Regions from separate parts of the Desmospora activa DSM 45169 genome, predicted to be linked through region 1. Evidence: a T-box and tRNA genes for the amino acid it is inferred to sense, from the RefSeq annotation. Region 1 holds a T-box; the other holds one or more tRNA genes.
The links. A T-box is a leader RNA that pairs with one kind of tRNA and senses whether it is charged. The one in region 1 lies ahead of serS (serine--tRNA ligase), so its partner is inferred to be a tRNA-Ser.

Region 1 (4,913 bases):
TTAATCTAATTAAGCGGATTCTGTTGTTTTTGGTACACGCGGGCGGCAGCGAAGACGAAGAAGACCCCATGCCCCTAGCAAAAGGATTTCGCGGTCCCGCTAGGAGGTTGGGGTCTTTGCGACACTGACTTCTCCAGGACGGTGGGTCCCGTCCCGTCGATGAAGTACGTCCTACAGTGGCTCCAGGTGCCCGCCTGGGGCTACTTGTAGTTTATGCTCAACTTTATATTAGCATACCCAGCAACTGTAAACAACAAACAATAACCCATCAATGTTACTTCCGCCAAATAATATCCCTCTAAGGCCTTCAGTAAAACAAAGTATGACCAATAAGGCGTTTACCAAGTTGGAGAATCGAACTGATCCACTTGAGATGCATGACTGCTAAAAAATGAACTTTAAAGCTTTATAAATTGCTCAAAGAGAGAGAAACATAGGAGAGTGTCAAGCAGGTTCTTTGACGATGACGTATCCGCTGCACTATACTTGTAAACGAATGTTTTTTCATCTCAGACTTTTTAAAAGCAAGGATGGATTTCATATGGATTTACAGCTGCAAGATAGACTCGTGCTCGTAACAGGCTCTACTGCAGGGATTGGAAAAGCAACGGCTGAAGCCTTTTTGGCGGAGGGCGCCCGGGTCATCATAAACGGACGTACCGAAGAAAAGGTTCAATCAGTCGCAGACGAGCTTTCTAAGTACGGGACCGTCTACGGAATCGCCGCGGATTTGTCCGATCCTGAACAAAGCCGGACGTTGATAAAAAAAACGGAACAGCTCGGCGAGCTTGATATCCTCGTCAACAATATGGGATTCTTTGAAGTAAAAAATTTTGCGGACGTCATGGATGAGGAATGGCTTCAGTATTTTGAGGTGAACGTGTTAAGCGCCGTCCGCCTTTGCCGCGCCTTCCTACCGAAAATGCTCAAACGGAACGCGGGCAGAATTTTGAATCTCGCAAGCGAAGCCGGCATCAAGCCTCTTCCACAAATGATCCCTTATTCAATGACTAAAACCTCTTTGATCAGCTTATCAAGAGGACTGGCGGAAATGACGAAAGGTACGAATGTGACCGTAAACTCGGTCCTTCCCGGACCAACCTGGACTGAAGGCGTTTCCAATTATATGAAGGGAGCTGCCGCAGCGGGGAATACCGATTTAGACACATTTGTCAAAGATTACTTTAAGGTGAATGAGCCGACTTCTTTAATTCAGCGCTACGCAAAGCCGGAGGAAGTCGCCAGCACGATCGTCTATCTCGCCTCGGAGAAAGCGGCGGCGATCAACGGTTCGGCGCAAAGGGTGGAAGGCGGCATTATCCGCTCCATTTAATGAAAATCCTCTGCTCAGACGCAGAGGATTTTTTACGGCAGCACATGTGTCCGTCTATGCAAGTCCCCGGCCGTATCATCGATCGCCTGTCAGACTTTACCGGCCATAATCCTTTTAAAAATGAGGTAGCACATTCCACCATTGCAATAACCATAGACACCTATTTTCATGTCATGCCTAACATGCAAAAGAAAGCCGCCCAAAAATTGGACGGCTTTCTCTCTCTTTTACCCTTATTATCATTGGCGGAGAGGGTGGGATTCGAACCCACGGAGGGCGTGAACCCTCGACGGTTTTCAAGACCGTTGCCTTCAACCACTCGACCACCTCTCCACGAGGGGCAAACTTGCCCCAACATTGTATCACAGGCTGGGCCTTTTCTGCAAGGGAGTCCAATCAGTTGCGCGTGATTTTCTCCAACCCGCCCATATAAGGTTGAAGCGCATTTGGGATGCGAATGCTGCCGTCTTCTTGCTGGAAATTTTCCAGGATGGCGGCTACGGTTCGACCCACGGCTAGGCCGGAACCGTTTAAGGTGTGAACAAATTCCGGCTTGGAACCAGCATCGCGGCGAAAGCGAATATTGGCCCGACGGGCTTGATAATCCTCGAAATTGCTGCAGGAAGAAATTTCACGGTAGGTGTTGGAGCTGGGAAGCCATACTTCCAAATCGTATTTCTTGGCGGCGGTAAAGCCGAGATCGGCGGTGCACATATTTAACACCCGGTAGGGGAGTTCCAGCAACTGCAATACCGTCTCCACCTCCTGTACCAAGGACTCCAACGCTTCGTAGGAAGTTTCCGGCTTTACCAATTTGACCAGTTCCACTTTGTTAAACTGGTGCGTCCGAATGAGACCACGGGTATCCCGGCCGGCGGAACCCGCTTCTGAGCGAAAGTTGGCGCTAAAGGCTGCAAATTTTTTGGGAAGCTCGTCACCGGAGAGAATCTCATCGGCATGATAGTTGGTGACAGGCACTTCTGCGGTAGGGATCAGATAGTAATCGGTAGCAGCCACGGCAAAGGAGTCTTCGGCAAATTTGGGTAGCTGACCTGTACCGGTCATGCTGTTGCGGTTAACCATAAACGGCGGAATCATCTCCGTGTATCCGTGCCGCTCCGTATGCAGGTCCAGCATTAGGTTGATTAAAGCTCTCTCTAAACGTGCCCCTACCCCTTTGTAAAAGACAAAGCGGGAACCGGTTACTTTGCTTGCTCGTTCAAAGTCCAGCAGATCCAACCCTTTTGCCAAATCCCAATGGGCTTGAGGTTCAAAGGAGAATGTTGGCACCTCTCCCCAATGGCGCACCGGCACATTATCTTCCTCACTGTCACCGACCGGGACACTTTCATGGGGAATGTTAGGCAAAGTGAGCAATACGTGGCGCAGCTGTTCGTCCACCTGACGAATCTCATCATCCAGCTCCTTAATGCGATCGCCCACTTCCCGCATCTCTGCGATGACATCCGCCGCATCCTCCCCTGCCTTCTTCTTGGCGGCAATCTCCTTGGAGACAGTGTTGCGTCGGTTTTTTAACTGTTCCGTCTCCGCCAATCCGCGACGACGACGCTCATCCAACTGCAAAATCGCATCCAAGCCGCTGACATCTTCGCCCCGATGCTGATACTTTTCCCGCACAAGTTCCAGATTGTTACGCAACCATTTGATGTCCAACATGTGAAACCCCTCCTTTTAACAAATAAAAAGGAACCTTCACCCCAAGGGACGGAAGGTTCCGCGTTGCCACCCTTATTGACCGGACTATACGGGTCCGATCCTCTCACAGCGGGATCACGGGCCGCCAACCGGGTGCGCTTAACGGAAAGTTCCGTTTTCACGCCCAGCTCTGAGAGGGATTCCCCTGATGGATGGAGCGGTTTTCACCAACCACCGCCTCTCTGCACCATCCGTTCAGGGTACTGGTTCTCATCCTCGCTATTGATTGTTTTTAAGCGTTTACGCTGGCCGCTTGCTTCACCATCTCGACAAAATGGCGATGTAAGCGGGAGTCCTCGGTCAATTCCGGGTGAAAGGCAGCACCGAGAAGATGTCCTTCCTGCACAATCACAATCCGCTCATCCAGTGCGGATAAGACTTTGACAGCCGGTCCCGTCTTTATGATCAATGGGGCGCGGATAAAAACCGCTTCATAATTGTCAGCGACTCCCTTCACCTGCAAATGGGCCTCAAAGCTTTCCCGCTGCCGCCCAAAGGCGTTACGGCGAACGGTGATGTCCAACAGCCCCAGATGGGATTGATCCGTTCCTTCTAACTCTTTGGCCAGTAGGATTAAGCCTGCACAGGTGCCAAAGATAGGCATCCCCGCCAATCCCCGTTGTCGGATCGGTTCCATCAACCCATAGCGGTGCATTAATTTGCTGATGGTGGTGGATTCACCACCGGGAATCACTAAGCCATCCAGGCAGTCTAAATCTTGAGGTTGCTTGACCGGAACAGGATCTACACCGACTGATTCTAAAATGCTAAGATGTTCACGCACTGCTCCCTGTAGAGCCAGCACCCCGATCTTCATCGGCCTATCCTCCTGATTCGCCATTACCAACCGCGATCCTGCATCCGATCAGCTGGTTGCAAGGTGGAAATCTCCAGCCCCTTCATCGCGGTGCCGAGGCCTTTGGATAATTCTGCGATCAAGGCATAGTCCTCATAATGGGTCGTCGCCTCCACAATCGCTTTGGCAAACTTCGGCGGGTTTTCCGACTTAAAGATACCGGAGCCGACAAAAACTCCATCAGAGCCCAGTTGCATCATCAATGCCGCATCCGCCGGTGTCGCCACCCCGCCAGCGGCAAAATTGACAACTGGCAAGGCGCCGTTTTCATGGACATCAAGCAACAGATCATAGGGAGCGCCCAATTTTTTGGCTTCTGCCATCAGTTCATCCCTGGACATGGATTGAACCTGTCGAATCTGTCCCATCATCTGGCGCATATGCTTCACGGCTTCCACGATATTACCCGTACCCGGCTCACCCTTGGTTCGAATCATGGATGCCCCTTCGCCGATGCGGCGCAAGGCTTCTCCTAAGTCACGAGCCCCACAGACAAAAGGCACGGTAAAACTAGCTTTATCGATATGAAAAAGGTCATCCGCCGGTGTCAGCACTTCGCTTTCATCGATGTAATCAACCCCCATCGCTTCCAGCAAACGCGCTTCCACAAAATGACCGATCCGCGCTTTGGCCATCACCGGAATGCTGACGGCGTTCATCACTTCTTCAACGACCGTAGGATCCGCCATACGGGCGACACCACCGGCCGCACGAATATCGGCCGGCACGCGTTCCAAGGCCATTACCGCTACGGCTCCCGCTTCTTCCGCAATTTTTGCCTGTTCGGCGTTGACGACATCCATGATGACGCCGCCTTTTTGCATTTCAGCCATTCCACGTTTGACGCGGTCTGTTCCTGTTTGATTTCCATTGATGTGTACAGACATAAGGCCCAATTCCCTCCCAGTTTTCCCGGAATCTCTATCTTCATTAGAACTATTGTAACCAAAGGGGGGATAATTGACAACGACAGCATCCATTTTTTTAATCGGACCGATTGTTTTGCTA
Region 2 (4,913 bases), on a different contig from region 1:
TTCATTTGTTGCCATTTTGGTAACCTCCTCAAGGTTTCATTATGTACCGACACCCTACCAAGAGTGCGCTATCCACCCTATTGTAGACCCTTTTTTCAATAGAATCAACGTACTCTCCCTGTCCGTGTTACAATGGAGAAGGTCAAAGAAAACGGACAGCTTAAAACGAAAGAACAGGAGTGTCGGTTTGTGTCTCAAATACGGGAGATCACAGCGGCAATGTTTGCAGATAAAATAAAAAAAAAGGAGCTGCAACACGCTCTTTTGCTGGACGTACGGGAACCGCGGGAATGGAAAGTTTACCATGTGCCTGGATCGGTGCTAATTCCGCTAAATTCTCTTTCGCAACGGTGGCCCGAGCTGGAAGTGGGACGAGAATTGTTTGTCTTTTGTGCCCATGGGGTTCGTAGTGTTTATGCCGTTCAATGGTTAGCCGAGCTGAAACAGTGGGACCTTGTTCATGTAAACGGGGGACTGGCGGAGGTAGCACTTCACCTAGAGGAGAAAGATCTACCACCAGGAGCGGATGGATCGCGATAACGAAGGTGTTCAAAAAAGCTGCCCACTGAGGAGCAGCTTTTGTATCTATTTTACTCTTCTACTTTGATTGAATCCGTGGGGCAACCTTCCTGAGCGTCCCGTACCTCTTCATGTAATTCTTCCGGTATTTCAGCGGTCCCGGCGTTGTCATCCAAGATTACGTAGGCGATTCCATCCTCATCGTAATCATAGACGTCAGGGGCGGCGGCACCGCAAGCACCGCATGCGATGCATGTATCTTTATCTACCCAAGTGCGCATAACAATCTCCTTCCCATCATTTAAGAAATGCAGTATCCAGTCTATAATCACTCTTCATTGTAGAACGAGAGCGACGGAAATTCAAGCCTAGTAAGGAGCGGTATCCCGTATGATCGATCAGGAGAATGTCCCCTTACAGGAGGATGAGCAAAACTGTATGGAAGCATCTTCCCAACCTCGCTTTTCACAAAAATGGCTGCTGTGGAATCTGTTTTTGACTCAGGTTATGATTGGGACAGTGGCGGTAGGATTGCTGTGGATGCAAGGGCGACTCCATTGGCAGTTGTTCGGGTGGGGGGATGTCTCCGCTTGGCTCTTAGGAGTTGGCGTTGGATTGTGTATCGTGGTGGTTGACTGGGCTTTAAGTCGCTTTGTGTTGCCTTCCTGGGTGGATGATGGGGGTATCAATCAAGCTTTGTTTCACAATCTACCCATCCCTGTGATCGCAGTAATCGCCTTTGGTGTAGCTGTCGCTGAAGAACTCTTGTTTCGCGGGGCTCTGCAACACTGGTTAGGGGTGGTGGGAACCAGTATTCTTTTTACGATGATCCATTTTCGCTATTGGCGGTATTGGGGTTTGATTATTATGCTGTTTGTGATCAGCTCGGTGTTAGGGTGGATGGTGGAATGGTCTGGATCACTTGCACCGGCAATCGCGGCACACTTTACCATTGATTTTATTTTTGGTGTGCTGATCCGAAAAGGGTGGAAGTGATATTTCCTCTTTACTCCCGAATATGCTGTGGAGGAGAGGGGGGGTTGGATGCATGGATGGTTGATCGTCGGTTGGATTTGGCTATTGGCCTGGGTTGCTGTGGCGCGTTTTCCACCAGAACCGGAAGCGGGTGTTGCCGGTTGGTGGCGGTGGGTGTCGCTCGATTATGCGCTCTGTTCAGCCAGTCTCATATGGGCCTCTTGGCTGCTCGCCTCCCGTGTGCGCCGTTGGTTGGGATGGGTGTTGGATGTGCCGTTACCGTTGGTGGACCGCCGTCGCTTCGGACCGGGGTTGATGATTTTTACCGCTGTGGGAGCTGGGGTTTTTCTGTTCACTTTTTTACCGGGGCATACATTGTTTATCCTGGGTTTGTTTATGTTGCGGGAGTGGTTGCGCTGGCTAAGGAGTCATCGCCTCCTCGTCGAAAGTGGATGGGGAAAAAAGATGAGGTGAGAACCTTGACAAGCAGTGGAAACGTATTATAAAATGTCGATCGTAACACTTCCATATCGTTCGTTTTTTTTTCTGGAGAGGTGTCCGAGAGGTCGAAGGAGCACGATTGGAAATCGTGTAGGCGGTTACCACCGTCTCGAGGGTTCGAATCCCTCCCTCTCCGCCATTTTTGTGTTTATCCAGTCACTGATAGGGAGAGATACCCAAGAGGTTGAAGGGGACGGTTTGCTAAACCGTTAGGGGGCGGTATAGCCCCGCGCGGGTTCGAATCCCGCTCTCTCCGCCAGTTATGATGATGGCGTTCCGGCTTGGCGGTCGGGCGTTTTTTCATACATGAAAAAAATTGACGCATCTTTAACCTATGAAGTCTTTTTTTGCATGGGGAAAGGGGATTGATGCATCCGGTCAAATTATCGTGTATGATGGGGTAAAATGAAAGAAAAAGGAGACCTGACCGCGTAACGATGAAAGCCTCACTCTCATACGCTGTATTGCGGGTCTCCAGCGAGGGAGGGTAAACCATGCGTGTCGAGCGACTGAGCCGAGACAAAATCCGCTTCTTTTTATCCTTGGATGACTTAATGGAACGAGGGATTGAAAAAGAAGATATGTGGCGGGATATTCCAAAGGTGCATGAACTTTTTAACGATATGATGGATCAGGCCTATCAAGAGCTGGGTTTTGAAATCGCGGGTCCAGTCGCGGTGGAAGTGTTTGCCCTTCCGGCCCAGGGGATGGTCGTTGTGGTGACACGGGGACGTACACCCTCTCCATCCGATTTGGATGATCTGGATGGAGATGATATGTACGAACTAGAGGTAACATTGGAAGAAAGTGATCAAGTGATCTTCCAATTTGCCGACTTTGAACATCTGGTTCAGACCGCTCATACTCTACAGCGTATTATGGGGGACGGCGGTAAAGTTTTCGCCTATCAAGGGCAGTATTACTTAGTCCTCGATACGGATATGGAAACAGAGACGTTAAAACAAGCGATCGCCATCTTAACAGAGTTTGCGGAACCATCCACTATCACTGAACATGTCTTAGCTGAATACGGAAAAACAATCTGGGAATCCCAAGCAGTGGGCGAAATTGTTCGCTACTTCTCATAAATATGGTAGACCGCGATCCACAGGGACGCGGTTGTTTTTATATTTATAAGAGTTGATCGTCGGGTATTCCAGCAATCGAGTGGACAGCTTGATAATATTCCGCCGTTCGCATCCGGTTGACATCCCTTTTTATCGCAGCGGGAAATACTCGCTCCACTGAGCGGTGTTGGGTACGGTGGGCTAGTAGCGCGTTTATTAGTTGATGTCGGTGGTTGGTTATGTCAATGGTGTTCGTAATCGTGTCACGATACTGCGATGGTTGAGGGTTGACTTCTGGGACAACAATATGATAAAGCCCAATCGACCGCTCCGTTAGCCGGATGGCTTCTGCGGCAACACGCTGAATAACCTTATGATCCGGATGACCGGAAATGCCGTGGGGAGGAAAAGTGACGACAGCATCGGGGTGTTCCTCTTCAAAATAATGTTTTACATCGGCGATCAACGGTTGCATCGGTTTTGTTTGCAGCTGTCCGTCACCGAAGTTTCGCAAATAAACGTGATCCAGTCCCAAAATGGCGGCTGCTTGCATTAACTCCCGCTCCCGCACGTTTCCCAATTCTTCCGGTCGGCACAAAGGGGGGTGGCCGGTGCTGCCCGCTTCTCCACGAGTGGCACAATACAAGGTGACCCGGCACTGGGGATCGGCGGCATAACGGGCGATGGTACCGCCACAGGCAAACGTTTCATCGTCAGGGTGAGCAAATACAAATGCGAGCTTTTTCATAGGTTGATCGGGGTGCGCTAAAGGTGGGCGCTTCCGTTTCCTCCTCGATTATCGAATGGTAAAAACAGGTCAACATTTACAATCATATCGAAATGGAGCCTCTTTCATTCATACCATGATTGCCCCATGAAGAAAAGCGGGTATACTGTTCAAAGTTTCGTATTCTCTTTCCCCCGCCAAATGTTGTATACTGTTGTATGGATTCATGGGATCTTACTTTTTTGAGGTGGTTAGGGATGGAACAGCAGTCTGATACGCCCAATCGGTCAACCGATGAAAATCTCGATGTGCTTGTCTCTACACAAACGGTTATTAAACGTGCATTGGGCAAGTTGGGATACCCTGAGCATGTATTTGATCTATTGAAAGAACCGCTGCGGATGATGCATGTGCGAATCCCGGTGCGGATGGATGATGGAAGTGTGCAAGTTTTTACCGGGTATCGTGCTCAACACAATGATGCCGTAGGCCCAACCAAGGGCGGGGTGCGCTTTCACCCCGATGTAACTGAGAGCGAAGTGAAGGCGCTTTCAATATGGATGAGTTTAAAAGCAGGGATTGTCGATCTGCCATATGGTGGCGGTAAAGGGGGGATTCAGTGTGACCCCCGCAAAATGTCGTTCCGGGAATTGGAACGCCTTTCCCGCGGGTATGTGCGGGCAATCAGTCAAATTGTCGGCCCGACCAAGGATATCCCCGCTCCAGATGTATTTACTAATTCGCAGATCATGGCTTGGATGGTGGATGAATACAGCCGGATTCGCGAATTTGACTCGCCTGGATTTATCACCGGTAAGCCGCTGGTGCTGGGTGGATCAAAGGGAAGAGAGACGGCTACGGCCAAAGGCGTTACCATTATGATCCGGGAAGCGGCCAAGAAGAAGGGGATTCCCCTGGAGGGGGCCCGTGTGGTTATCCAGGGCTTTGGTAATGCGGGTAGTTATCTCGCCAAATTTATGGACGATGTGGGAGCCAAAGTGATTGGCATTTCCGATGCATACGGCGCGTTGCATGATGAAGACGGTCTTGATATCGAATATCTGCTGGATCGCCGGGACTCCTTCGGAACGGTAACCAATCTGTTTAAAGAGACGCTCTCCAAT

Region 2: it has a tRNA-Ser gene. The T-box ahead of serS (serine--tRNA ligase) is inferred to sense a tRNA for this amino acid. The anticodon was not compared.

Annotation. Positions count from the first base shown of each region.
Region 1 is NZ_PZZP01000002.1:541,275-546,187, reverse strand. Features, by position in the region: gene C8J48_RS15885 (SDR family NAD(P)-dependent oxidoreductase) at 542-1,333, shown strand; tRNA gene C8J48_RS15880 (tRNA-Ser) at 1,577-1,666, opposite strand; gene serS (serine--tRNA ligase) at 1,730-3,010, opposite strand; T-box leader at 3,052-3,275, opposite strand; gene pdxT (pyridoxal 5'-phosphate synthase glutaminase subunit PdxT) at 3,282-3,866, opposite strand; gene pdxS (pyridoxal 5'-phosphate synthase lyase subunit PdxS) at 3,890-4,792, opposite strand.
Region 2 is NZ_PZZP01000001.1:1,225,581-1,230,493, forward strand. Features, by position in the region: gene C8J48_RS06000 (inorganic diphosphatase) at 1-15, opposite strand, end outside; gene C8J48_RS06005 (rhodanese-like domain-containing protein) at 190-540, shown strand; gene C8J48_RS06010 (ferredoxin) at 591-800, opposite strand; gene C8J48_RS06015 (CPBP family intramembrane glutamic endopeptidase) at 910-1,515, shown strand; gene C8J48_RS06020 (hypothetical protein) at 1,564-1,968, shown strand; tRNA gene C8J48_RS06025 (tRNA-Ser) at 2,043-2,134, shown strand; tRNA gene C8J48_RS06030 (tRNA-Ser) at 2,162-2,254, shown strand; gene C8J48_RS06035 (genetic competence negative regulator) at 2,490-3,083, shown strand; gene C8J48_RS06040 (PIG-L deacetylase family protein) at 3,127-3,810, opposite strand; gene C8J48_RS06045 (Glu/Leu/Phe/Val family dehydrogenase) at 4,047-4,913, shown strand, end outside.